Rubrivivax gelatinosus IL144: one gene and its partner. The protein of the gene in region 1 interacts with the protein of each later gene in a pairwise test. Links are inferred from orthologs where the notes say so. Each region holds a gene or a part of one and is shown on either strand. Other genes may lie near its edges.

What was found.
Region 2: the proteins of RGE_RS08195 (region 1) and purT interact in binary tests that used the Escherichia coli proteins (3 or more experiments, as listed by UniProt). The link is inferred for Rubrivivax gelatinosus IL144 from one-to-one orthologs.

Annotation. Positions count from the first base shown.
Region 1 is NC_017075.1:1,715,729-1,725,720, forward strand. What follows is about bases 6,791-9,622. They hold RGE_RS08195 (polyprenyl synthetase family protein), read left to right. Parts: upstream 6,791-7,677; coding sequence 7,678-8,568; downstream 8,569-9,622. Other genes in these bases: RGE_RS08185 (aromatic ring-hydroxylating oxygenase subunit alpha), read right to left, coding at 6,791-7,237; xseB (exodeoxyribonuclease VII small subunit), read left to right, coding at 7,463-7,693; dxs (1-deoxy-D-xylulose-5-phosphate synthase), read left to right, coding at 8,677-9,622. Outside these bases: RGE_RS08150 (magnesium chelatase subunit D), read left to right, coding at 1-406; alpha/beta fold hydrolase BchO, read left to right, coding at 399-1,232; RGE_RS08160 (acyl--CoA ligase), read left to right, coding at 1,266-2,795; RGE_RS08165 (2-dehydropantoate 2-reductase), read left to right, coding at 2,792-3,799; RGE_RS08170 (universal stress protein), read right to left, coding at 3,860-4,294; RGE_RS08175 (sulfurtransferase), read right to left, coding at 4,372-5,208; RGE_RS08180 (DMT family transporter), read right to left, coding at 5,205-6,128; more of RGE_RS08185, read right to left, coding at 6,125-6,790; more of dxs, read left to right, coding at 9,623-9,992.
Region 2 is NC_017075.1:524,597-534,732, reverse strand. The notes cover bases 1,445-4,420. They hold purT (formate-dependent phosphoribosylglycinamide formyltransferase), read right to left. Parts: upstream 3,548-4,420; coding sequence 2,342-3,547; downstream 1,445-2,341. Other genes in these bases: RGE_RS02475 (HAD-IIB family hydrolase), read right to left, coding at 4,185-4,420; RGE_RS02480 (hypothetical protein), read left to right, coding at 3,687-4,184; RGE_RS02490 (chemotaxis protein CheX), read right to left, coding at 1,445-2,176. Outside these bases: RGE_RS02500 (S66 family peptidase), read left to right, coding at 1-800; RGE_RS02495 (response regulator), read right to left, coding at 813-1,184; more of RGE_RS02490, read right to left, coding at 1,217-1,444; more of RGE_RS02475, read right to left, coding at 4,421-5,009; ppk2 (polyphosphate kinase 2), read left to right, coding at 5,040-6,203; ahcY (adenosylhomocysteinase), read left to right, coding at 6,428-7,864; metF (methylenetetrahydrofolate reductase [NAD(P)H]), read left to right, coding at 7,971-8,813; RGE_RS02455 (OmpW/AlkL family protein), read left to right, coding at 8,959-9,579; RGE_RS02450 (S8 family serine peptidase), read right to left, coding at 9,632-10,136. UniProt on the Escherichia coli protein: Involved in the de novo purine biosynthesis. Catalyzes the transfer of formate to 5-phospho-ribosyl-glycinamide (GAR), producing 5-phospho-ribosyl-N-formylglycinamide (FGAR). Formate is provided by PurU via hydrolysis of 10-formyl-tetrahydrofolate.

The DNA of each region.
Region 1 (9,992 bases):
ACTGCTGCTGCCGCCGACACGTTCGCTGGTGCGCGCCAAGCGCAGCCTGGCCGGCCTGCCCGGCGGCGGCGGCACGCCGCTGGCGGCGGCCGTCGATGCCGCCGGGGCGCTGGCCGAGTCGATCCGCCGGCGTGGCGACACGCCGCTGGTGGTCTTCCTGACCGACGGCCGCGCCAACGTCGCGCTCGACGGCACCGGCGGGCGCCCCAAGGCCGAGGCCGATGCGCTCGACGCGGCCAAGCGCATGCTGGCCAGCGGCGCGGCGACGATGCTGATCGACACTTCGCCGCAGCCGGCGGCGCAGGCGCGCAAGATCGCCGGCGCGATGCAGGCCACCTACATGCCGCTGCCTTACGCCGGCGCGCAGACCCTGTCGCAGGTGGTGCGCGCACGCGCCGGTGGCTGAAGACCGCCGCTTCGTCAACGCCGCCGGCCTGCGCTGGCACGTCGAACGTTCCGGGCGCGGCCCGGGCACGATGCTGCTGCTGCACGGCACCGGTGCGTCGGCGCACAGCATGGCGGCGCTGGGCGAACGCCTGGCCTGGCGCTGGCGCCTCGTCGCGCCTGACCTGCCGGGCCACGGCGAGACCAGCCGGCCGACGCCCGGGCAGCTGACGCTGCCCGGCATGGCCGCCGCGGTCGGCGCGCTGCTGGCCGAGATGAAGCTAGCACCCGACGTCGTCGTCGGCCACTCGGCCGGCGCCGCGGTCGCGGTGCGCATGGTGCTCGACGGGCTGGTGAAGCCCTCGGTCGTGGTGTCGATCAACGGCGCCTTCCTGCCGTTCGGCGGCCGTGCGGCGGCGCTGCTGTCGCCGCTGGCGCGGCTCCTGTACGCGCAGCGCTGGGTCTCGCACCTGTTCGCGCGCCGCGCCGAGGATCCGGCGGTCGTGCGCCGCTTGATCGAAGGCACCGGCTCGCACCTGGACCAGGACGGGCTGGACGCCTACCGGGCGCTGATGACACGCCCCGGCCACGCCGAGGCCGCGCTGGGCATGATGGCCCACTGGGACCTGAGCACGATGGAGCAGGATCTGCGCCGTTTCCCGGTGCCGCTGTGGCTGATCACCGGGCTGCGCGACCGCGCGGTGCGGCCGTCGCAGGCGCGGCGCGTGGCGGCGCTGTGCCCGCGTGCGCTCTTGCTGCCACTGCCAGGTGTCGGCCACCTTGCACACGAGGAAGCCCCCGACGCCGTCGCTCGCCTGCTCGGGACGCTGCCGTCGCCAGCGGTATAAACGCCCGACGCATCCGTTTCCGAGGAGTACCCGATGCACCAGACCCTGGAGGCGCTGCTGCGGGCCGGCGCCGAAGACGCCGTCGCGCTGGCCGCTCCCGGCCGCGCGCCGCTCAACTACCGCGGCCTTCGCGCGCAGATCGCCGGCACCGTTTCGACGCTGAACACGCTGGGCGTGGGCCGCGGCGACCGCGTCGCCATCGTGCTCGCCAACGGCCCCGAGATGGCGAGCTGCTTCGTCGCCTGCGCCAGCGGCGTCGCCAGCGCGCCGCTGAACCCGGCCTACCGCGCCGAGGAGTTCGAGTTCTACCTGTCGGACCTGCGCGCCAAGGCGCTGATCGTCGAACGCGGCAGCGCCTCGCCGGCGGTGGCGGTCGCCGAACGCCTGGGCGTGCGTGTGCTCGACCTCGTCGTCGCCGACGGCGCGCCGGCCGGCAGCTTCACGCTGGTGCCGCGCGACGGCTCTGCCGCCAGCACGCCGACGGCCGACGGCGGCGAGGCCCAGCCCGGCGACGTCTCGATGGTGCTGCACACCTCGGGCACGACCTCGCGGCCGAAGATCGTGCCGCTGTCGCAGGCCAATCTGGCGGCGTCGGCGCAGCACATCCGCGACACGCTGCAGCTGACGCCGGCCGACGGCGGGCTCAACGTGATGCCGCTGTTTCACATCCACGGCCTGATCGCCGGCGTGCTGGCGCCGCTGTCCGCGGGCTCGCGCATCTTCTGCACGCCGGGCTTCGACGCGCTGAAGTTCTTCGGCTGGATGGACGAGGCCGCGCCCACCTGGTACACGGCGGTGCCGACGATGCACCAGGCGATCCTCGGCCGCGCGCGGCGCAACGCCGAGGTCATCGCGCGGCATCCGCTGCGTTTCCTGCGCTCGTCCTCGTCGTCGATGCCGCCGCAGGTGATCCGCGAACTCGAAGAGGTGTTCGGCGCGCCGCTGATCGAGGCCTACGGCATGACCGAGGCCACGCACCAGATGGCCTGCAACCCGCTGCCGCCGGCCGTGCGCAAGCCCGGCAGCGTCGGCCCGGCGGCGGGGCCCGAGATCGCGATCATGGACGAGCACGGCACGCTGCTGCCGCGCGGCGCGGTCGGCGAGATCGTCATCCGCGGCCCCAACGTCACCGCCGGCTACGAGTCCAACCCCAAGGCCAACGCCGAGGCCTTCACCAACGGCTGGTTCCGCACCGGCGACCAGGGCACGCTGGACGCCGAGGGCTACGTCACGATCACCGGGCGCTTGAAGGAGATCATCAACCGGGGCGGCGAGAAGATCAGCCCGCGCGAGATCGACGAGATCCTGATGGACCACCCGGCCGTCGCCCAGGTCGTGTGCTTCGGCATGCCGCACCCGAAGCTGGGCGAGGAGGTCGCCGCCGCCGTCGTGCCGCGTGAAGGCCAGCAGCCCAGCGAACGCGAGCTGCAGGACTTCGTCGCCGCGCGTGTCGCCGACTTCAAGGTGCCCAAGCGCATCCTGTTCATGGCCGAGATCCCCAAGGGCGCGACCGGCAAGCTGCAGCGCATCGGCATGGCCGCCAAGCTGGGGCTGGGCGGATGAAGATCACGATCGTCGGCGCCGGCGCGATCGGCGGCTATCTGGGCGCACGGCTTTCGGCCGCGGGCGAAGACGTCAGCTTCATCGCGCGCGGGCGCAACCTGGAGGCGATCCGCGCGCGCGGCTTCCGCCTGATCCTCGAAGACGGCAGCGAACTCGCGGCGCCCGAGGCACGCGCTTTCGAGCGCACCGAGGACGCCGGGCCGCAGGACGTCGTCGTGCTGGCGGTCAAGGCGCACCAGGTCGCCGACCTGCTGCCCGGGCTGCCGGCGCTGCTGGCGCCGCACACCAGCGTCGTCACGATGATCAACGGCGTGCCCTGGTGGTACTTCCACAAGCTCGCCGGCCCCTACGAAGGGCGCCAGCTGCAGAGCGTGGACCCGGGCGGACGCATCGCCGCGGCGATCGCGCCGGAGCGCATCCTCGGCGGCATCGTCTACCCGGCGGCCGAGCTCGTCGAGCCGGGGCTGGTGCGTGTCGTCGAAGGCAACCGCTTCACGATCGGCGAGCCCGACGGCAGCCGCAGCGAACGGGTCGAGGCGCTGTCGCAGGCGCTGATGAAGGCCGGCTTCAAGGCGCCGGTGGCGCGCGACATCCGCGCCGAGCTCTGGGTCAAGCTCTGGGGCAACCTGTGCTTCAACCCGATCAGCGCGCTGACGCACGCGACGCTGGAAGACATCACCCGCTTCGGCCCGACACGGGCGCTGGCCGCCGCGGCGATGGCCGAGGCCCAGGCGGTGGCCGAGGCGCTGGGCGTGCGTTTTCGCATCACGCTGGAGCAGCGCCTGGCCGGTGCCGAGGCGGTGGGCGCGCACAAGACCTCGATGCTGCAGGACGTCGAACACGGCCGCGCGCTGGAGCTGGAGGCGCTGGTCGGCGCGGTGGCCGAACTCGGCCGTATCGTCGGCCGGCCGACGCCGACGGTGGATGCGCTCTACGCGCTGGCCTCGCTGCTGGCGCGCACGCTGGCGGCACAGAAAGGCCGGCTGGCGCTGCAGCCGGCCTGAGGCGGCCCAAAGAAAAACCCCGCCGGACGGCGGGGTTCAACACGAAATCGGAGCGTGCGTTCAGCGCACGACCAGCACCGGCAGCGTGCTGTGCGTCAGCACCTTCTGCGTCTCGCTGCCCAACAGCAGCGCGCTGACGCCGCGGCGGCCGTGCGAGGCCATGACGATCAGGTCGCAGTTCTGGTTCGTCGCGTGTTCGATGATCGCTTCCCAGGGGTGCAGCGCCTCGATCGTGTGGCCGCTGCAGGGCACCTTGACGGCGCCGGCGGCCTCGATGACGGCCTTCACGCGCGACGAGGCGATGCGTTCCTGCGCGTCGTAGAACTCCTGCGGCGGCACCGGCTGCATCTCCGAGATCGCGCTGTACGGGAAGGGCTCCTTGACGCCGATGACGAACAGTTCGGCGCCGGCGAGCTGGGCCAGCTCCAGAGCCGTCTGGACCGCCTTGGCCGTGATCTCGGAGCCGTCGGTGGGGACCAGGATGCGCTTGTACATGGAGACTCCTTGGGGTTCGATGTTTCGAGTGTTCTGCAGGGTCGGCGTTCCTGCAAGCGGGATCGGATTGATGAACGTCAGCCGCGGGCGATCGGCCGCGAGGGATCGCGGCACCACTCGCTCCACGAGCCGGGATACAGCCGCATGCCCTCGAAACCGGCATGCGCCATCGCCAGCAGGTTGTGGCAGGCGGTGACCCCGCTGCCGCACTGCAGCACCACCTGCTCGGCCGGCGTCGCCCAGCGTTCGATCTCGGCGCGCAGCAGCGGCGCCGGCTTGAAGCGGCCGTCGGCCTGCAGGTTGTCCTTGAAGCAGCGGTTGGTCGCGCCCGGGATGTGGCCGCCGACCGGGTCGATCTGCTCGACCTCGCCGCGGAAACGTTCGCCGGCGCGCGCGTCGACGACGCGCACGTGGCCCAGCGCGGCCAGCAGCGACTCGGCGGTGATCGTCGCCATCGCCGGTTCGCGGGTCATCGGGTAGGGCGGGCGGGCGGCCAGTGCGGCGGTCGCGGTCACGAGTTCGCCGCCGGCGGCCGTCCAGGCGGCCGGGCCGCCGTCGAGCACCGCGACCTTCTCGTGGCCCAGCCACTTCAGCATCCACCAGGCGCGCGCCGCGTACGGGCCGCCCTGGGCGTCGTAGCAGACGACCTGGGTCTCGGGGGCGATGCCCCAGGCGCCGACGGTCGCGGCGAAAGCCTCGCGCGTGGGCAGCGGATGGCGGCCGTGGCTGCCGTCGCCCTTGGGGCCGGACAGGTCGCGCTCCAAGTGGGCGTAGATCGCGCCCGGCAGGTGGCCGGCGGCGAAAGCACGTTCGCCGGCGGCCGGGTCGCCGAGGTCGAAGCCGCAGTCGAGCACGACGATGCCGGCCGGCGCGGCGCGCAGGTCCTCGGCGCTCACGAGGGTGGTGAAGCTCATCTCAGGTCTCCGTGGATGTCCGTGGAAGAGGTGACGCGCGGCGTGCGTGCCAGCCAGGTGGCGGCGATGCCGGCGCCGACGATCAGCGCCATGCCGGCCAGCGCCGACAGCGTGACCGGGTCGTCGAACAGCCAGACGCCGAAGCCGAAGGAGAACACGATGCCCAGGTATTGCAGCACCGCGTTGGTCATCGCCTGGCCGATCGCGTAGGCGCGTGTCAGCATCAGCTGTGCCGCCGAAGCGAGCGCGCCGGTGGCGAGCAGCAGCAATGCGCCGCGCAGGGTGTGCGGATGCGGCCCGCCGCCGACGAGCATCAGCAGCGCACCGGCCGCGACGCCGGCGACGGAGAAGTAGAAGACGATGCGTTCTTCGGGCTCGCCGGCCTGACCCAGCGAACGCACGTGCAGATAGGCGCGCGCCGACAGCAGCCCCGACACCAGTCCGGCCAGACCGTGCAGCAGCTGGCGTGTCTCGAGCGTGGGTTGGAGGATCAGCGCGACGCCGCCGAAACCGGCCAGCACCGCGATCACCAGCCTCGCGTCCGGCCGCTGGCCGCTGCCCCAGGCGGCGCCGACGACGAAGACCGCGACCCACACCGACGAGGTGTAGTTCAGCGTCATCCCGGTGGCCAGCGGCAGCGCGCCCAGGGCGTAGAACCACAAGCACATGCCGCCGAGGCCGGCGGCGCTGCGCTGCAGGTGCAGCCAGGGCACGCGCGTGGCCAGCGACGTGCGGCCGGCGCGCAGCATCAGCGCCATCAGCACGACGCCGACGGCCGAGCGGTACATGACGATCTCGCCGGCGCCGTACTGCGCCGAGGCGAGCTTGACGCACAGCCCCATGGCCGCGAACAGGAAGGCGGCGCCCGTGATCAGCAGGGGCGCGCGCAGCGGCCCGGGGGCCGCGCGCGTGCGGCTCATCGTGCGAGCTTCATCTGCCGCCGGTACCACTCGTGGAACTGTTGCATGCCGTCTTCCATCGGGCTCTGGTAGGGCCCGACCTCGTTGTCGCCGCGCTCCATCAGCGCGCGGCGGCCGGCGTCCATTCTCTCCGCGATCTCGTCGTCCTCGACGCAGGTCTCCATGTAGGCGGCCTGCTGGGCCTCGACGAACTCGCGCTCGAACAAGGCGATCTCCTCGGGGTAGAAGAACTCGACCAGGTTCAGCGTCTTGCGCGGGCCCTTGGGGAACAGCGAGGACACGACGAGCACGTGCGGATACCACTCGACCATGATCGTCGGGTAGAGCGTCAGCCACACCGCGCCCTGCGCCGGCGGCTGGCCGGCGCGGTAGGCGAGCAGCGCGTCGTGCCAGCGGCGGTAGACCGGCGAGCCCGGCCGCGCCAGCGCCTGGTGCACGCCCACCGTCTGCACCGAGTGGTGCGCGCCGAACTCCCAGCTCAGGTCGTTGCAGGTGACGAACGAGCCCAGCCCCGGGTGGAACGGGCCGACGTGGTAGTCCTCGAGGTAGACCTCGATGAAGGTCTTCCAGTTGTAGTCGCACTCGTGCACCACGGCGCGGTCGAAGACGTAGCCCGAGAAGTCGAGCAGCGGCTGCGGCGCCATGCCGGCCAGGTCGGCGGCGATGTCGCGCCCGTTGTCCTCGAACAACAGCCCGTTCCAGGCGCGCAGCGGGTACTGCTTCAGGTTCAGGCAGGGGTCTGCGGGGAAATGCGGCGCGCCGACGAGCCGGCCTTCGAGGTCGTAGGTCCAGCGGTGCAGCGGGCAGACGATGCCGCCCTGGGTGCGGCCGCGGCCCTTGAGCATGATCGCCTGGCGATGCCGGCAGACGTTGGAGACGAGCTCGATGCCGCGTTCGTGGCGCACCAGCGCGCGGCCCTCGCCTTCGTGCACGAGGGCGTGGTAGTCGCCTGTGGCGGGGACGGCGAGCTCGTGGCCGACGTAGCGCGGTCCGGCATCGAAGATGAGTTTCTGTTCCTGCTGGAACAGACCCTCGTCGAAATAACTGGTGACGGGAAGCTGAGACGTGCTTCGCTCGAGAGCTTCGAGACTGATGCTCAGGTCAGACATGATCCGAGGGGATCCTCCGTGACGGATGTCCAAACCCCCGCCCGGTGGCCCCGCGGGCGGGCATGGCGCCTGACGCTCGACGCCCCTCGGCGGCGTCGCATGGTTTCGTCAGGCGAACCGAACATTGTACCGGCCGGGGTGCCCGCGGTCCGGGGCAGGTGGAGTGCCCGAGCGCGGCAGTCCCGTGTGTCTAGAATGCCCGGCTTGCTGTCACGTTCCCACCGAATGTCGTCCGTCCCCGCCCCGCAGGAGCCCGCCAGCTACGAGGAAGCCGTCGCCGAACTGGACCGCCTGGTCCAGCGCATGGAGACCGGCCAGATGCCGCTGGACCAGTTGCTCGACGGCTACAGGCGCGGCAGCGAACTGCTGACCTTTTGTCGTAACCGGCTGCAGGCGGTCGAGGAACAGGTCAAGCTACTTGACGATGGACAGCTGAAGACATGGAGCGCACCCTGAACTTCGATCACTGGGCGCGACACCAGCTCGACGCGGTGGAAGCCGCACTCGAGACCTGGGTTCCCGAAGATGCCCCCGCCGGCCTCGGCGAGGCGATGCGCTACGGCGTGCTCGACGGCGGCAAGCGGCTGCGGCCGCTGCTCGTGCTCGCCGCCTGCGAGGCGCTGGGCGGTTCGCGCGAAGCCGCGCTGCGCAGCGCCGCGGCGGTGGAACTGATCCACGCCTACTCGCTGGTGCACGACGACATGCCCTGCATGGACAACGACGTGCTGCGCCGCGGTAAGCCGACGGTGCACGTGAAGTACGGCGAGGCCCAGGCGATGCTCGCCGGCGACGCGATGCAGGCGCTGGCCTTCGAGATCCTCACCCCCGACGAAGGCGTCGAGCCGGTGCTGCAGGCACGCCTGGTGCGCCTGCTGGCGCGCGCCGCGGGCCACGCCGGCATGGCCGGCGGCCAGGCGATCGACCTCGCCAACACCGGGCGGATGCTCGACGAGGCGACGCTGCGCGAGATGCACCGCAAGAAGACCGGCGCGCTGCTGCTGGCCAGCGTGCAGATGGGGGCGGCCTGCGGTTCGCCGACGCCCGCCACCTGGCAGGCGCTGTCGGTCTACGGCGAAGCGATCGGTCTGGCCTTCCAGGTCGTCGACGACATCCTCGACTGCACCCAGGCCTCCGACAAGCTCGGCAAGACCGCCGGCAAGGACCAGGAGGCCAACAAGCCGACCTACGTCTCGGTGCTCGGCCTGGAGCCCGCCCGCCGCTACGCGCAGGAACTGCGCGCGCAGGCGCTCGCGGCGCTCGAGCGCAGCGGCCTGGCCGATGTCGCGGCCCTGGCCGCGATCGCCGACAAGGTGGTGGAACGCGAGAACTGAACTGACGGCTTGATCCCCGTTGCCGGCCGTTGGGAGGCGGACGGCGGCGGGAGCGGTTCGTGGTGCCGTCATCGGCGCCGCGGCTCGTCCAGCGCGGTGGAAACTGACATGAGCAAATATCTCGATTCGATCCAGACGCCCGCCGACCTGCGCCGCATGTCGCGCAGCGACCTGCCCGGGCTCGCGCGCGAAGTGCGCGAGTTCGTGCTGAACACCGTCAGCCAGACCGGGGGTCACCTCGGCAGCAACCTGGGCACGGTGGAACTGACGGTCGCGCTGCACTACGTCTTCAACACGCCGCACGACCGCATCGTCTGGGACGTCGGCCACCAGACCTATCCGCACAAGGTGCTGACCGGCCGGCGCGAGCGCATGCACACGCTGCGCCAGCTCGGCGGCATCGCCGGCTTCCCGCGCCGCGACGAGAGCGAGTACGACACCTTCGCCACCGGCCACAGCTCGACCAGCATCAGCGCCGCGCTGGGCATGGCGCTGGCGGCCAAGCAGAAGGGCGAGGACCGCAAGGCCATCGCCGTCATCGGCGACGGCTCGATGACCGCCGGCATGGCCTTCGAGGCGCTGAACAACGCCGGCGTGCCGCATGCCGGCGTCAACGCCGACATCCTCGTCGTGCTCAACGACAACGACATGTCGATCAGCCCGCCGGTGGGCGCGCTGAACAAGCACCTGGCGCGGCTGATGAGCGGCAACTTCTACGCCGCCGCGCGCGAAGGCGCCAAGGCCGTGCTGAAGGCCGCGCCGCCGCTGTTCGAGCTGGCGCGCCGCTTCGAGGAGCACGCCAAGGGCATGGTCGTGCCGGGCACGATCTTCGAGGAGTTCGGCTTCAACTACGTCGGCCCGATCGACGGCCACGACCTCGACGCGCTGATCCCGACGCTGGAGAACCTGCGCAACAAGAAGGGCCCGCAGTTCCTGCACGTGGTCACGAAGAAGGGCTACGGCTACAAGATGGCCGAGGCCGACCCGGTCAAGTACCACGCCGCCAGCGGCCGCTTCAACCCGGCCGAGGGCTTCCCCAAGAGCAGCGGCGGCAAGCCGACCTTCACCCAGGTCTTCGGCCAGTGGCTGTGCGACATGGCCGAGGCCGACGAGCGCCTCGTGGGCATCACGCCGGCGATGCGCGAAGGCTCGGGCATGGTCGAGTTCCACAAGCGCTTCCCGCGCCGCTACCACGACGTCGGCATCGCCGAGCAGCACGCGGTGACCTTCGCCGCCGGTCTGGCCTGCGAAGGGCTCAAGCCCGTGGTCGCGATCTACAGCACCTTCCTGCAGCGCGCCTACGACCAGCTGGTGCACGACGTCGCGCTGCAGAACCTGCCGGTGGTCTTCGCGCTCGACCGCGGCGGCATCGTCGGTGCCGACGGCCCGACGCACGCCGGCGTCTACGACATCGCCTTCATCCG
Region 2 (10,136 bases), 1.2 Mb from region 1 along the record:
GGGGCGGCGAACTGGCCATCGAGGTGCTGCAGCGCCTGGATTGGGCGGCGCTGGCCCGGGCGCGGCCGAAATGGCTGCTGGGTTATTCGGACACCAGCACGCTGCTGCTGCCGATCACGCTGCGCCTGGGCTGGGCCACGGCCCACGGCCCCTGCCTGATGGACCTGGTGCCGGGCCAGGACGACCCGCTGACGGCCGCGCTCTTCGAGCACCTGGCGACGCCGGCCGGCGGCCGCTTCGTGCAGGCCGCGTCAAGCCGCTGGCAGCGCCAGTGGACCGACTTCGCCAGCGCGCCGGAGCAGCCCTACCAACTGAGCGAAACCACGATCTGGCGCCCGGTGAACGCCGCTGCCGCCGGCGCGCTGGACCTGCAGGGCCGGCTGATCGGCGGCTGCATCGACACGCTGATGCATCTGGCCGCATCGCCCGACGGCGACCTGCCGGGTTACGTTCTGCGCAGCGCTGCACGCGGCGAAGCCACGCTGCTGTACCTGGAGAACGCCGAACTGCCGCCGCCTGCGCTGGTGCGCGCATTGCGCGGGCTGCGCGCGGCCGGCTGGTTCGACGGCGTGGCGGCGATGCTGATCGGGCGCAGCGGCGCCGAGCCGGCCGACGACCCGCAACGCCTGGACGATGCCCGGGCCGTCGAGCAATCGACGGCCGACCTGCCCTCCCCGGTGCTGGCCGATCTGGACATCGGCCACCGGCCGCCGCAATGGCTGCTGCTCAACGGCGCGATGGCCCGGCTGCGCCGGGACGGCCGCAGCCCCGGCGGCACGCTGGAGCAGCGCCTGGCCTGAGGCGCCGCGTCTTCAGGCCATGCCGCAGAGCTTGCGGAACGGCCCCAGCACCGCCTCGCCGCGGAAAGGCTTGACGATCCAGCCGGTGACGCCGGCCTCGCGGCCGCGGGCGCGGATCGCGGCGTTGTCCTCGGTGGTCAGCATGACGATGCGCACGTCCTTGTTGCCCAGGTCCTGGCGGATCGTGCGCGCCATCGTCAGCCCGTCCATGTTGGGCATGTTGACGTCGCTGACGATGAGCCGGATGCCCGGATCGGCGCCGAGCTTGGCGAGGCCGTCGCGGCCGTCGCTGGCGACGGCGACGTCGAAGCCGTTCTGACTGAGGAAGCTGGAGACGATTTCGCGCATCGTGCTCGAATCGTCGACGACGAGGACTTGGGCCATGGCGGTGGACGCTGACGGAGTTTTGGTGGTTCTTAGAACAGCTCGAGTTCGCCGGTGTCGCGCGGCGGCTCGGCCGCGTTGGCGAACTCGGTGAAACGGTCGGGGCGCCACAGCAGGTTGAAGATCAGCCGCTGCACGATGATCAGCGGCGGCAGCCCCGGACGGCGCGGGTCCGAGAGCTTGTAGCGCACGCACAGCTGCGGGTCCTGCGAGCCGAAGGAGATGTACTTCTGCTCGTGGTTGATGACGATCGGCACCTGGGTCTGCTCGTTGGCGAAGGCCTGCGGCGGGATGTAGCGGTTCTTGAACGCGCCCCAGATCAGGTTGGTCGTCTCGCCGAGCAGGTGGTTCAGCTCGCGAAAGCTCAGGTCGCCGCCGACGCCTTCGTAGCCGAAGCCCTGCAGCATGCCTTGCCGCAGCGCGCTCTCCTCGGTCTGCAGCATCATGTAGCCGCGGCACCAGGTGCTTTCCAGCGCGATCAGCGTCGACACCTGGCCGAAGATGATGCGGTCGTGCACGACGTAGGGCGGCTCGTTGTCCACCTGGGCGTGCGGGAACATCGAGCGGATCGCGCCGGCGGTCAGCTCGACGACGCCGTTCACCAGCTCGGTCGGGTAGCGCAGGCTGAACAGGCTGCACTCGACGGACTGGCGCAGCGCCTCCAGCTCGGTCCACGGGTGGCTGGCGGCCCGCGCCTGGGTCTCGTCCAGCGGTGTGTCGCCGGTGCGGCGCAGGAAGATCGGCAGCTCGGGGCGCTGGCGGTGGATGGCCACCGCGAGGTCCAGTGCGCTGCCGTTCTCGCAGGGCAGGTCCTCGGCGAGCATCACGCCGCCCAGGTCCTTGTGCTGCCCCAGCGTCGGCAGCGCGTCGGTGGCGCTTCGCGGCAGCACGACGAGCCCCAGCGACTGCGCGAAATCCCAGAGCGTCTGGTAGTGCCGGGGATCGTGTTCGAGCAGCAGCACCTTGGCTGCGAGCGTGGGGGCTTCGGACATGGCGGGCGCTCGGCAAAAAACGGGCGGCACGGCTGCAGGCCGGCCGGTCTGCACCGCACATCGGCCGCGCCGAGGCTCAGCTTGAGGCGGGTTGCCCCCAGCCACCACGCCCGAGCGTGGCGTTGTCCACGGCCGGCGCGCCCCGCGCACGCCGGCCGGCGGCGATCAGGCCGCGCGCGGCTTGACGCGCGAGGCGGCGAGCTTGGCGCGCGCGCGCGCCGTGTCGACGTCGTCGGCGTGCACCAGCGCCACGCCCATGCGGCGCTTGGCGAAGCTCTCGGGCTTGCCGAACAGGCGCAGTTCGCTGCCCGGCACGGCCAGCGCGTCGGCGACGCCGTCGAAGACGATGCCGGCGGCGTCGACGCCGCCGTAGACCACGGCGCTGGCGCCCGGGCTCTTCAGCGAGGCGTCGACCGGCAGGCCGAGGATGGCGCGCGCGTGCAGCTCGAACTCGTTCTGCCACTGCGTGGCCATCGTCACCATGCCGGTGTCGTGCGGGCGCGGGCTGACTTCGCTGAACCAGACCTGGTCGCCCTTGACGAAGAGCTCGACGCCGAACAGGCCCAGGCCGCCGAGGTCGTCGGTGATCTTCTTGGCGATGTCGCGCGAGGCGGCCAGCGCCGCCGGGCTCATCGGATGCGGCTGCCAGCTCTCGACGTAGTCGCCGCTGACCTGCACATGGCCGATGGGGTCGCAGAAATGGGTCTGCGGCTGGCCGTCGGCGCCCAGCGCGCGCACGGTGAGCTGGGTGATCTCGTAGTCGAAGGCGATGAAGCCTTCGACGATGATGCGGCCGCCGGCGACGCGGCCGCCGGCCATCGCGTAGTCCCAGGCCTTCTTCACGCCGTCGGGGCCGTCGATCTTGCTCTGGCCCTTGCCGCTGGAGCTCATCACCGGCTTGACGACACACGGGTAGCCGATGCCGCCGTCGATCGCGGCCTGCAGTTCTTCCAGCGAGTCGCAGAAGCGGTAGGGGCTGGTCGGCAGGCCCAGCGTCTCGGCGGCGAGGCGGCGGATGCCTTCGCGATCCATCGTCAGGCGCGCGGCGCGGGCCGTCGGGATGCAGCGGATGCGGCCTTCGGCTTCCATCTGCTCGAGCACCGGCGTCGCGATGGCCTCGATCTCGGGCACGACGAGCTGGGGCTTCTCGGCTTCGAGCAGCGCGCGCAGCTGCTCCGGGTCGCTCATCGTGATCGTGCGCGCGTGGTGCGCGACCTGCTGGCCGGGCGCGTTCTCGTAGCGGTCGACGGCGATCGTCTCGACGCCCAGGCGCTGCAGCGCGATCAGCACCTCCTTGCCGAGTTCGCCGCTGCCCAGCAGCAGGACGCGGGTGGCGGACGGGGACAGCGGGGTGCCGATGACGGTGCTCATGACGGGGGGAGGGGGAAGTCGGACGGACGGCCCGGATTGTCGCCGCAGGCACGCCCGGGGCCGCTTGTCGCGCGGCACAACGCGACCTTTGCCCGGCTTTTCCCGCTCAACGACTTCGTCGGAAAGCCGAAACCCAATCATGGCCCACCTCGACGACCTCTTCGGCGCCCCGCTGCACGAGCACCGTGGCGACCGCCAGCACCGCTTCATGGAGTCGGCGGACATCAACATCGTCTTTCGCGAGCTGTTCCGCCCGCTGCAGGCCAACGTGCGCCGAGGCATGACCATCGAGGGCCAGCTGTACGGCATCGAGATGGACCCCTGCATCCCCGGCGAGCTGCTGGGCTCGACCTGGATCGCGCCGGTCGCCGGCACGGCGTCGGACCCGGAGCGCCTGGCCGACAACGGCCTGCGCCGCGCGACGCTGGCCCAGCTGCTGGCCGAGCCGCGGCCGGAGTCGCTGTTCGTCTACGTCTGCGAACGCAAGATCAAGCGCCGCGCGGTGCTCTACGTCGAGCTGGCGTCCGAGGACGGCCAGTACGCCGCCGAGTACCCGATCCGCTCGGCGCGCGGCTGGCACCACCGCGAGCTGGTCGAGGCGCCGTACCGCCGCCTCGGGCCGCTGGCCCTGGCCTGATCAGCGGCCCAAGCCGGCGATCACCGCGCGCGCGACCTCGGCGAAGCCGGCGCCGCGCTCGCCGCGCGTGATCCAGCGCGGCCAGGTGTGCAGCTGCGCGGCGAAACGCCGCAGGTTGGCGACGCCTACCGAACGCTCGAAGGCCCCGAACATCAGCTGGTCGTTGGTCGAGTCGCCGACGTAGACCCAGCGTCCGATCTCGGGCGCCAGCTCGCGCCCGTAGAGCCGGCGCAGCATCCAGTGCGCCGCGCTCAGCTTGGTGTGCGTGCCGATCCAGCCGTTGACGTGGATCGAGCTGACGGTGGCCGTGAGCCCTTCTTCTTGCATCAGGCGCACGACGGCCTGGATCTGCGCCTCGTCCAGCCGCGCGAACTCGGAATGGTCGACGGCGATGTCGGTGACGCGGCCGTCGCTGTCGCGCGCCAGCGTCGCACCCGGCACTTCGCGCAGCACCCGCGCCGCGGCGGCGCGCAGGCGCTCGGCGTTGCGAACGCGTTCGGCCGCGGGCTGGGCGAACTCGATGCGTGCGCCGTCACCGTCGGGGATCAGCGCCGCGCCGCCGTTCTCGGCGACCATCGCGTCCAGCGGCCAGGCGCCCAGCAGCGGCAGGCACCAGCCCAGCGGCCGCCCGGTGATCGCGATCACCGGCACGCCGGCGGCGCGCAGCTCGGCCAGCGCGGCGGCGGCCGGCGGGTCGATCCGGCCCTCGGCGGTCAGCGTGTCGTCGATGTCGGTGAAGAGACCCAGGCTGCCGTGAAGTGCGGCGGGAACGAGGTCGACGGCTTGACTCAAGATAATTGACAGCTCGGCTGGACGGTCGATCATGGGCAGGTCGAAACGTCGCGAGCACGTCTCATGGCCCAGGATTCTGCCGCAAGCCCCCTGCCCTCCAAGCCTGCGCGACGCCCCCGGCGCCCGCGCGCCGTCGCCAGCGGCGACACCGCGCCGACGCTGTCGGCGCCGGCCATCGAGACCAGCGTCGTGCAGCGCGCCGCCGAGCGCCACCAGACCGTCACCGCGATGGCGCTGAAGGACGTGCTGAGCGCGCACGCCAACGGCGACGCCGGCCCCGACGGCGAATGGCTGCGCCAGCTGCAGGCGCTGATCGCCGGCTCGTCGCCCGACGAAGCCAAGGCCCTGCGCCGGCTGCTGTTCACGCGCGAGACCGCCGTCACCGAAGGCGTGGACCCCGACCTCGAGCTGCGCCCCGGCTGGCGCGACGGCGGCTACCCGTACAAGAACCTGATGTCGCGGCGCAGCTACGAGCGCCAGAAGTACCGGCTGCAGGTCGAGCTGCTGAAGCTGCAGGCCTGGGTCAAGGAGACCGGCCAGCGTGTCGTCATCTTGTTCGAGGGCCGCGACGCCGCCGGCAAGGGCGGCACGATCAAACGTTTCATGGAGCACCTGAACCCGCGCGGCGCGCGCGTCGTGGCGCTGGAGAAACCCAGCGACGTCGAACGCGGCCAGTGGTACTTCCAGCGCTACATCCAGCACCTGCCGACGCGCGGCGAGATCGTGCTCTTCGACCGCAGCTGGTACAACCGCGCCGGCGTCGAGCGCGTGATGGGCTTCTGCTCGGACGGCGAGTACGACGAGTTCATGCGCCAGGCGCCCGAGTTCGAGCGCCATCTCGTGCGCAGCGGCGTGCACCTGTTCAAGTTCTGGTTCTCGGTCAGCCGCGACGAGCAGCGCCGCCGCTTCAAGGAGCGCCGCGCCCACCCGCTCAAGCAGTGGAAGCTGTCGCCGATCGACGTCGCCTCGCTGGACAAGTGGGACGACTACACGCGCGCCAAGGAGTCGATGTTCCTGCACACCGACACCTCGGACGCGCCGTGGATCGTCATCAAGTCGGATTGCAAGAAGCGCGCGCGTCTGAACGCGATGCGCTACCTGCTGCACCGGCTGCCGTATTCCAACAAGGACCTGGGCACGCTGGGCACGGTCGACACGCTGCTCGTCGGGCGCGCGGCGATCGCCAGCTTCAGCGCGGAAGAGTTCACGCGCGCCAGCGAGTCCTGAGCCTTGGCGCGGGCCGGCGCGGTATCGCGCGCGGCCGGCCCGTGGCTACAATCGCCCACCTTTTCCGAGGAGCGTTGCAACCTCACCCGCTTGAGGCCAGGCTCGGAAAACCACACCCCCTTGCAACCGCGCTCACCCGCACGACTGTCGTCGTGGGTGGTGGGCGATGCGCTTTTCCTCCCTGACGCCGGCCGCGCGGGTTCCAACCGAACTGGAGCCTCGTGATGACTGCCGTCCTGAAAGCACAGCACCACCCCGACTACGCGATCGCCGACCTGGCACTCGCCGCCTGGGGCCGCAAGGAACTCAACATCGCCGAATGCGAGATGCCCGCGCTGATGGCCATCCGCAGCGAGTACGCCCAGAGCCAGCCGCTCAAGGGCGCACGCATCGCCGGCAGCCTGCACATGACCATCCAGACCGCGGTGCTCGTCGAGACGCTGCAGGCGCTGGGCGCCGAAGTGCGCTGGGCCTCGTGCAACATCTTCTCGACCCAGGACCACGCCGCCGCGGCGCTGGTCGAGCGCGGCACGCCGGTCTTCGCCTACAAGGGCGAGAACCTGACCGACTACTGGGACTACACCCACCGCATCTTCGAGTTCGGCCCGGCCGGCAGCGAGGGCGAAGGCCCGAACATGATCCTCGACGACGGCGGCGACGCGACGCTGCTGATGCACCTGGGCAAACGCGCCGAGAAGGACCTGTCGCTGCTGGACAAGCCGACGAGCGAGGAAGAGACCTGCCTGTTCGCCGCGATCAAGGCCAAGCTCGCCGTCGACCCGACCTGGTACAGCCGCAAGAGCGCCGAGATCATCGGCGTCACCGAAGAGACGACGACCGGCGTGCACCGCTTGAACGAGATGTCCGCCAAGGGCACGCTGCTGTTCCGAGCGATCAACGTCAACGACTCGGTCACGAAGAGCAAGTTCGACAACCTCTACGGCTGCCGCGAGTCGCTGGTCGACGGGATCAAGCGCGCCACCGACGTGATGGTCGCCGGCAAGATCGCCGTCGTCGCCGGCTACGGTGACGTCGGCAAGGGCAGCGCGCAGGCGCTGCGCGCGCTGTCGGCGCAGGTCTGGGTGACCGAGATCGACCCGATCAACGCGCTGCAGGCGGCGATGGAAGGCTACCGAGTCGTGACGATGGACTGGGCCGCCGACAAGGCCGACATCTTCGTCACCGCCACCGGCAACAAGAGCGTCATCACCTTCGACCACATGGCGAAGATGAAGCACAACGCGATCGTCTGCAACATCGGCCACTTCGACAACGAAATCGACGTCGCGTCGCTCGAAGCCAAGTGCCAGTGGGAAGAGATCAAGCCGCAGGTCGACCACGTCATCTTCCCGGACGGCAAGCGCATCATCCTGCTGGCCAAGGGCCGCCTGGTGAACCTGGGCTGCGCCACCGGCCACCCGAGCTACGTGATGTCGAGCTCGTTCGCGAACCAGACGATCGCCCAGATCGAGCTGTTCACGCACAGCGACTACTACGAGGCCGGCAAGGTCTACGTGCTGCCCAAGCACCTGGACGAGAAGGTCGCGCGCCTGCAGCTGAAGACGCTCAACGCCGAGCTGACCGAGCTGACCGAGGAGCAGGCGGCCTACATCGGCGTGCCCAAGCAGGGCCCGTACAAGCCGGACACCTACCGGTACTGAGCCCCGGCACCGCCAGCGGCCCGGCTGAGCCGGGCCGCGGCGGTTGCTTGACGGGCCGCTGTTCCGCCACGGCCCGCTTTTCTCCTGACCGCCTGCGAGTTCGCCCATGAGCACCACGCCCGTCAGCTTCGAGTTCTTCCCGCCGAACACGCCCGTCGGCGCGGACAAGCTGCGCACCGTCGTCCAGGATCTGGCGGCGGTGAAACCCGAGTTCTTCAGCGTCACCTACGGCGCCGGCGGCACGACGCGCGAGCGCACGCTGGAAACCGTCAAGGCCATCGCCGCGATGGGCCACGAGGCCGCGCCGCACCTGTCCTGCGTCGGCAGCACCGAGGCCAACATCGCCGAGATCCTGGCCACCTACCGCCAGCAGGGCATCCGCCGCATCGTCGCGCTGCGCGGCGACCTGCCCAGCGGCACCGCCACCGCCGGCGAGTTCCGCTACGCCAGCGAACTCGTCGAGTTCATCCGCCGCACCCAAGGCGACGACTGGTTCATCGAAGTCGCGGCCTACCCCGAATACCACCCGCAGCAGCGTTACGCGCGCCGCGACCTCGAGCACTTCGCGCACAAGGTGCGCGCCGGCGCCAACTCGGCGATCACGCAGTTCTTCTTCAACCCCGACGCCTATTTCCACTTCGTCGACGAAGTGCACAAGCTCGGCGTGCGCGTGCCCATCGTCCCGGGGATCATGCCGATCCACAACTACGCGCGCATCGCCCAGTTCGCCGCACGCGATGGCATCGAGATCCCGCGCTGGGTGGCGCTGAAGATGGAAGGCTTCATGGACGACGCCGCGTCGGTGCGCGCCTTCGGCGTCGAGGTCGTCACGCGGCTGTGTGAACGGCTGATCGCCGGCGGCGCCCCGGCGCTCCACTTCTACACGCTGAACCAGTCGGCCTTGTCGCTGGAGATCTGCCGCAAACTGGGCTTGGCTCAAGCGGACTGACGTCGGTCAAGAGCAACAACCCGGGACAGCCTGGGGCGTTAGCGGTCTCGAATTTGCGTTAACGCAAATATGAGTGAAATTGATGCGCGCCAAATTGATCTCGGCCATGTGGCCTAGTTCACATCAAGAGAAGAGGAGTCTCTCCATGTTCAAGCGCACCGCGCTCGCGCTCGTCGCCATGATGGCCGGTCTGGCCGCCCCGATGGCCCAGGCCCAGGCTGACGACACCGGCTCGTGGATCGTCCGTGCCCGCGCGCTGTACCTCGACTCCGCCAACAAGGACAGCACCGGCCTCGACCTGAGCGTCAACAACAAGACCTTCCCGGAAGTCGACATCACCTACTTCTGGACGCCGAACCTGGCCACCGAGCTGATCCTGACCTACCCGCAGAAGCACGACCTGAAGGCCGGCGGCGCCAAGATCGGTTCGCTGAAGCACCTGCCGCCGACGCTGACGCTGCAGTACCACTTCACGAACGTGCAGGGCTTCCGTCCCTACCTCGGCGCCGGCGTGAACTACACGCGCTTCTCGAACGTCGACTTCGACCCGGCGGTCGAAACCGCGCTGCATCCCTCGATCGACAAGAACAGCTGGGGCATGGCGCTGAACGCCGGCTTCGACGTCCCGATGGGCGGCGGCTGGCTGTTCAACGTCGACGTGAAGAAGGTCCAGATCCGCACCGACGTGTCCTCCAGCGGCACCAAGGTCGGCACCTTCAAGGTCGACCCGATGCTCTACAGCATCGGCGTCGGCAAGCGCTTCTGATGCTCGAAGCGGCCCGGCACGGCCGGGCCGCGTGTTCCCTGTCCTTTACGTCCTAGCGTTTCCTGGAGGCCGCCCGCGAGGCGGCCTCCGCGTTTCCGGAGCCCACGGCCGACAGCAGGAAGTCCAGCCCGCTGCGGTCGGCGCCGAGCGGCACCGGCGTCAGCGAGACGCCGAGCACCGGGTACGCACCGCAGGCCTCGCCGCTGGAGCAGACGACGCCGTCGTTGTCGTAGTCGCTGCCGGCCAGCACGGTCACCGAGGCGGCGTCCAGCCCGTCGATGCGGTAGCGGTAGACACCGCCCGAGGCCCGCAGCATCGCCTGCTTCAGCACCTTGTCGCCCGTGGCGTCGTAGACCAGCACGTAGATCGGCCCGATGTCCGGCGTGCTCGTCGCATCCAGCTTCTGGATGCTCAGCGGCAGGGTCAGCGTGCGCCGGCTCGTCATCACCGTGATCTGCGGCGTGTAGACGCCGGCCGCCAGGCCGCTGCGATCGACCGTGACGCGGTAGCGCCCCAGGCCGGCGGCGTCGACCGCGACCGGCGCGACGCTCACCGCG